Ensifer sp. PDNC004: one gene and its partner. The protein of the gene in region 1 interacts with the protein of each later gene in a pairwise test. Links are inferred from orthologs where the notes say so. Each region holds a gene or a part of one and is shown in the gene's direction. Other genes may lie near its edges. The genes, in order: topA and JVX98_RS20075.

Region 1 (3,529 bases):
CTACGCCGCCGATTTCGGCCGGCTCGTTTTTGCGGTTCCCGGCTCGCCGCTCGATCCGCGCTGCCATGGCACCAACGATCTCCTGAAACAGGGCGCGATCGTCACGACCGGCCCGGATGACGTGATCGAGGCGCTGGCGCCACTCAGCCAGCTGGAGCTGCCGCTGCCGGGCGTGCGGGAACCGGATGGTCAGGCGCGGGCTGGTGTTCCGGCGAGCGCGAGCGACGGCGACCGCGCCGCGGTCAGCACCGCGCTCGGCCCGACGCCGGTCGAGATCGACGATATCGTCCGCCACACCGGGCTTTCGCCGGCGCAGGTCTATCTGCTGTTGCTGGAGCTTGATCTTGCCGGCCGCCTCCATCGCCATCCCGGCGGTTTGGTGTCCGTGGCAGCAACGGAATGAGGACTGGCCTGACGGCGCACCAACCTTTTCTGAGGGCGGAAACGACCCAATCCTGCATGAGTTGCATAGTCTGCTCTCATCGTTATTTTGGGCGAACCCCCTTGACCCCGTTCGAATCCCTGTCCATTTCGGGGCGTCGATATCAGGCGAAGTACGGCGCAAACGGCGCTGACGCCGAACCAGGACCGGTTGTCTCAGAAAATGACGATGAATGTTGTAGTGGTGGAATCGCCTTCCAAGGCAAAGACGATCAACAAGTACCTGGGCCCCGGCTACAAGGTACTGGCTTCGTTTGGTCACGTGCGCGACCTGCCGGCGAAGGACGGTTCGGTCCGTCCCGACGAAGACTTCGAGATGTCCTGGGAAGTCGACAGTGCCTCGGCGAAACGCATGAAGGACATCGCCGACGCGGTCAAATCCGCTGACGGCCTCATTCTCGCAACCGACCCGGATCGCGAAGGTGAAGCGATTTCCTGGCACGTACTTGACCTTCTGAAGAAGAAGAAGGTGCTCGGCGACAAGCCGGTCAAGCGCGTAGCCTTCAACGCCATCACGAAAAAGGCCGTTCTCGAAGCGATCGCTCATCCGCGCGACATCGACACCTCGCTGGTCGACGCTTACCTGGCGCGCCGCGCACTCGACTATCTCGTCGGTTTCAACCTCTCGCCGGTGCTCTGGCGCAAGCTGCCGGGTGCCCGCTCGGCTGGCCGCGTGCAGTCGGTGACGCTGCGCCTCGTCTGCGATCGTGAAAACGAGATCGAGCGCTTCATCTCCGAGGAGTACTGGAATATCTCGGCGCTCTTGAAGACGCCGCGCGGGGACGAGTTCGAGGCGCGTCTCGTTTCGGCCGATGGCAAGCGTCTTGCGCCGAAGGCTGTCGGCAACGGCGAAGAAGCAAATCGTCTCAAGACCCTGCTCGATGGCGCCGCCTATGTGGTCGATAGCATCGAAGCAAAGCCGGTCAAGCGCAACCCGTCGCCGCCTTTCACCACCTCAACACTGCAGCAGGCCGCCTCCTCCAAGCTCGGCTTCTCCGCTTCGCGCACCATGCAGGTCGCGCAGAAGCTCTATGAAGGCGTCGACATCGGCGGCGAGACGGTCGGTTTGATCACCTATATGCGTACCGACGGCGTGCAGATGGCGCCGGAAGCGATCGAAGCCTCGCGCCTTGCGATCGCCAGCCAGTTCGGCGACCGCTATCTACCGGAAAAGCCGCGCTTCTATTCGACCAAGGCGAAGAACGCCCAGGAAGCGCACGAAGCCATCCGCCCGACCGATTTCAACCGCACGCCGGATGAGGTCCGCCGCTTCCTCGATGGCGACATGCTCAGGCTCTACGACCTCGTCTGGAAGCGCGGCATCGCCAGCCAGATGGCATCCGCCGAGATCGAGCGCACAACGGCTGAAATCACCGCCGACAACGGCGGCCAGAAGGCCGGCCTGCGCGCTACGGGTTCCGTCATCCGCTTCGACGGCTTCATCGCCGCCTATACGGATGCCAAGGAAGACGGCGAGCAGACGGACGACAGCGAAGACGACGGCCGCCTGCCGGAGATCAATGCTCGCGAGAACCTCGCCAAGCAGAAGATCAACGCCTCGCAGCACTTCACCGAGCCGCCGCCGCGCTATTCCGAAGCAAGCCTGATCAAGAAGATGGAAGAGCTCGGCATCGGCCGGCCGTCCACCTATGCCGCGACGGTCACCACCCTGCTCGACCGCGACTACATCACCAACGACAAGCGCAAGCTCATCCCCCAGGCTAAGGGGCGGCTGGTGACGGCGTTCCTCGAAAGCTTCTTCACCCGTTACGTCGGCTACGACTTCACGGCATCGCTCGAAGAAAAGCTCGACCAGGTCTCGGCCGGCGAGGTCAACTGGAAGGACGTTCTGCGCGACTTCTGGAAGGACTTCTTCGCCCAGATCGAGGAAACCAAGGAACTGCGCGTCACCAACGTGCTCGACGCGCTGAACGAAGAGCTCGCGCCTCTGGTTTTCCCGAAGCGCGAAGACGGTGGCGACCCGCGCATCTGCCAGGTCTGCGGCACCGGCAAGCTGTCTCTGAAGCTCGGCAAGTACGGCGCCTTCGTTGGCTGCTCGAACTATCCGGAGTGCAACTTCACCCGCCAACTCTCCTCCGAGAGCAACGGCGAGGAGGCCGCCGTTTCGAACGAACCGCAGGCGCTCGGCAAGGATCCGCATACCGGCGAGGAAATCACGCTCCGGAGCGGCCGCTTCGGCCCCTACGTCCAGCGTGGCGACGGCAAGGAAGCCAAGCGCTCAAGCCTGCCGAAAGGTTGGACGCCGTCGACGATCGACCACGAGAAGGCGGTCGCCCTGCTGTCGCTGCCGCGCGATATCGGTGCCCATCCGGAAAGCGGCAAGATGATCTCGACCGGGCTTGGCCGCTACGGGCCGTTCGTGCTGCACGACGGCACCTATGCCAATCTCGAATCGATCGAAGACGTCTTCTCGATCGGCCTCAACCGCGCGGTCTCGGTTCTCGCCGACAAGCAGTCGAAGGCCGGTGCCGGCCGTGGCCGCACCGCCGCCGCATCGCTCAAGGAACTCGGCGACCATCCCGATGGTGGCCCGATCACCGTGCGCGACGGCCGCTACGGCCCCTATGTCAACTGGGGCAAGGTCAACGCCACCCTGCCGAAGGGCAAGGATCCGCAGTCGGTGACGGTCGAGGAGGCACTTGTGCTGATCTCGGAGCGTGCCGCCAAGGGCGGAACGACCAAGGGCAAGGCAACCAAGGCCAAGACGACCAAGGCAGCGGCGAAGTCCGAGGACGGCGCCAAGGCGACCAAGGCTAAGGCCAAGGCGCCCGCCAAGAGCAAAACAAAGACGGCCGCCAAGGCCAAGAAGGACTGATCTTGACCAGAATACCGCGCGACCCGACCGAACAGTCCGGCAAGAGAAGCCAGGGCAAGAAGCCAGCTCGCGCGGCAAAGGGCGGATCGGCCCAGCCAAGCGAACCGATCATCCACGGCGCGGTCCCGCCGCGTGACGTGCTGATGCGCTTCATCGCCGAAAACCCGGACCGCGCCTCCAAGCGCGAGATCGCCAAGGCCTTCGGGCTGAAGGGCGAGACCCGCGTCGAACTGAAAGCCCTGCTGAAGTCGC
Region 2 (3,152 bases), 980 kb from region 1 along the record:
CCGCAAGGTCGAACAGATCGGCCCTGCCTCCGGCACCGAACAGGGCACCTTCGTGCCGCCGACGATCATCGAGCTCGACAAGCTCTCGGACCTCAAGCGCGAAGTCTTCGGTCCGGTGCTGCATGTCATTCGCTACCGCCGCGACGATCTCGACCGGCTGATCGACGACATCAACGCCACCGGCTACGGCCTGACCTTCGGCCTGCACACGCGCCTCGACGAGACCATCGCTCACGTCACCTCGCGGGTGAAGGCGGGCAACCTCTACGTCAACCGCAACGTCATCGGCGCCGTCGTCGGCGTTCAGCCGTTCGGCGGGCGCGGACTCTCGGGCACCGGCCCGAAGGCCGGCGGCCCGCTCTATCTCGGCCGCCTCGTCGCCACCGCCCCGGTTCCGCCGCAGCACAGCTCGGTTCACACCGATCCGGCGCTGCTCGACTTTGCCAAGTGGCTCGACGGCAAGGGCGCAAAGGCCGAGGCCGAGACCGCCCGCACGGCCGGCAGCAACTCGGCCCTCGGCCTTGCCTCCGAGCTTCCGGGCCCGGTCGGCGAGCGCAACCTCTATGCGCTGCATCCGCGTGGCCGCGTGCTTCTGGTTCCGGCGACGGAAACCGGTCTCTACCGCCAGCTGGGTGCCGCCCTTGCCACCGGCAACACCGTCGTCGTCGACGCGGCCTCCGGCCTGCAGGCTTCGCTGAAGGATTTGCCGGCAAGCGTCTCCGCACGGCTTTCCTGGTCGAAGGACTGGGCGGCCGACGGTCCGTTCGCGGGCGCGCTCGTCGAAGGTGATGGCCCCCGCGTACGCGAAGTCAGCAAGGCGATTGCCGGCCTTCCCGGCCCGCTCGTTCTCGTCCAGGCGGCTTCGACCGAAGAGATCGGCAAGAACCCCGACGCCTATTGCCTGAACTGGCTGCTCGAGGAGGTCTCGACCTCGATCAACACGGCCGCTGCCGGCGGCAATGCCAGCCTGATGGCGATCGGCTGATCGACATCGGTCACGCTACAAGAATGCCTCTCCCGAACGCGGGAGAGGCAATGAAGGAACAGGGGCATCATCCGGCGGTGACGGCCGTCCCCTCTCCACCTCATCCCCTGTGCCCCATCACAGGGATCCAGCCGCGCCGCGTCGGCGGCGCGAAAGAATGCCTCAACAGAAATGAGTCTTCCCACGGCGCAGACGCGCCGTGACTGGATTGCTTTGGCAAGCAAAGGAATGACGGTGGAAAAACGCGGCATCAATTACAGCGCCGCGCCAGACCCGGCGCTGATCCAAGCCATTGTGGCGCCGCCCCCAACAATCCGTTATCAGCTTCTCAAGAAACGGAAGCAGCCATGTTCACCCTCAAGCGCATTGAAACGGCAAACCAGGACGTCAAGAAGAGCCGCTTTCTGGCCTTTGCCGCGCCCATCGCCGACGAACAGGCTGCGAAAGACTTCCTCGCCTCCCATTCCGATTCCACGGCCAACCACAATTGCTGGGCTTGGCGCATCGGCCAGGCCTATCGCTTCGGCGACGACGGCGAGCCGAGCGGCACGGCCGGGAAGCCCATTCTCGCGGCCATAGACGGCCAGGAGCTCGACCGCGTCGCCGTCGTGGTGACCCGTTGGTTCGGCGGCATTCTGCTGGGCAGCGGCGGCCTGGTGCGCGCCTATGGCGGCACAGCGGCGCTCTGCCTTCGCGCCGCGGAAAAGATCGAGATGATCGAAACCGTGCGCGCAACTGTCGCCGTCGACTTTTCCGACATGGCGCTGATCAAGGCGCGGCTTCTTGCCCGCGACGTCACCATCGTCAACGAGAGCTTCACGGACAAAGGCCCGGTTCTGAGCGTAGACCTGCGCAAGGATGAGGCGGAGGCGATCCTCGGCATGGTCGTCGATCTCAGCCGCGGCAAGGCAGTGGTATCGCTCGACGACTAACGCCCGGCGCGCTCGCGGACCTAACCTCCTATCGAAATCGCGTTTCTTGATCGGGCACCTGCGACAGCATTGAGAAAATATGTGCGCGGTTTCCCGCTCCACATCTCGCTCTAATTTACGCGATCAGATCAGTCATAATAGAAGTGCTCCACCCAGCGTATGTTCGATGACGCACAACAGGAGACAGCACCATGCAGACGAGAGTTCTTGGCAAGACCGGCGCAACCATATCCGAGATCGGCTTCGGCGCCTGGCAAATTGGCGGCTCCTGGGGAGATGTCAGCGAGGCGGACGGCAAGCGGGCGCTCAATGCGGCGCTCGATGCTGGCGTCACCTTTGTCGATACGGCCGACGTTTATGGCGACGGCCGCTCCGAAAAGATCATTGCAGCGGTGTTGAAGGAACGCGGTGGCGACAGGCCCTTCGTCGCGACCAAGGCCGGCCGCCGGCTGAGCCCGCATGTGACCGAAGGCTATACGGGCGAAAACATCGAGGCCTTCATCGATCGCAGCCTTACCAATCTCGGCGTCGAGACGCTCGACCTGGTACAGCTCCATTGCCCGCCGACCGAAGTCTATTATCGGCCGGAGCTGTTCGGCGCGCTCGACCGGCTCGTAGCCAAGGGCAAGATCCGCCACTACGGCGTCTCGGTCGAAAAGGTCGAGGAAGCGCTGAAGGCGATCGAATATCCCGGCGTTGCGACCGTGCAGATCATCTACAACATCTTCCGCCAGCGCCCGCACGAGCTGTTCTTCGCGGAAGCGCAGAAAAAGAACGTTGGCGTCATCGTGCGCGTGCCGCTCGCCTCCGGTCTGCTTTCGGGCAAGATCAACCGCGAAACCGCCTTTGCCGCAGACGACCACCGCAACTTCAACCGCCATGGCGAAGCCTTCGATGTCGGCGAGACCTTTGCCGGCGTGCCGTTCGAAGCGGCGCTGGAAGCCGTCGAGCAGCTTCGCCCGCTCACGCCTCAGGGCGTGCCTATGGCGCAGTTTGCGCTACGCTGGATCCTCGAGCAGCAGGCGGTCTCCGTGGTGATCCCGGGCGCCCGCAACGAGGCGCAGGCGCAATCCAACGCGGCCGCCAGCGAGCTTGCCGCCATCGACGACGACACGAAGGCAGCGATTGCAGCGGTTTACGAGCGGCTGGTGAAGGTTCATGTTCATCACCGCTGGTAACTGACGCCTCGCCGACGGGGGGCCAAGGGAGGTGCAGCGATGACCGACCCCTTCGAC

Evidence for each region.
Region 2: the proteins of topA (region 1) and JVX98_RS20075 interact in binary tests that used the Escherichia coli proteins (3 or more experiments, as listed by UniProt). The link is inferred for Ensifer sp. PDNC004 from one-to-one orthologs.

The regions. Positions count from the first base shown.
Region 1 is NZ_CP070353.1:1,457,977-1,461,505, forward strand. What follows is about bases 264-3,477. They hold topA (type I DNA topoisomerase), read left to right. Parts: upstream 264-610; coding sequence 611-3,277; downstream 3,278-3,477. Other genes in these bases: dprA (DNA-processing protein DprA), read left to right, coding at 264-403; rnr (ribonuclease R), read left to right, coding at 3,280-3,477. In the rest of the region: more of dprA, read left to right, coding at 1-263; more of rnr, read left to right, coding at 3,478-3,529. UniProt on the Escherichia coli protein: Releases the supercoiling and torsional tension of DNA, which is introduced during the DNA replication and transcription, by transiently cleaving and rejoining one strand of the DNA duplex.
Region 2 is NZ_CP070353.1:2,436,936-2,440,087, forward strand. Bases 288-3,124 are described here. They hold JVX98_RS20075 (YigZ family protein), read left to right. Parts: upstream 288-1,332; coding sequence 1,333-1,917; downstream 1,918-3,124. Other genes in these bases: putA (trifunctional transcriptional regulator/proline dehydrogenase/L-glutamate gamma-semialdehyde dehydrogenase), read left to right, coding at 288-985; JVX98_RS20080 (aldo/keto reductase), read left to right, coding at 2,109-3,095. Outside these bases: more of putA, read left to right, coding at 1-287; JVX98_RS20085 (DUF1810 domain-containing protein), read left to right, coding at 3,135-3,152.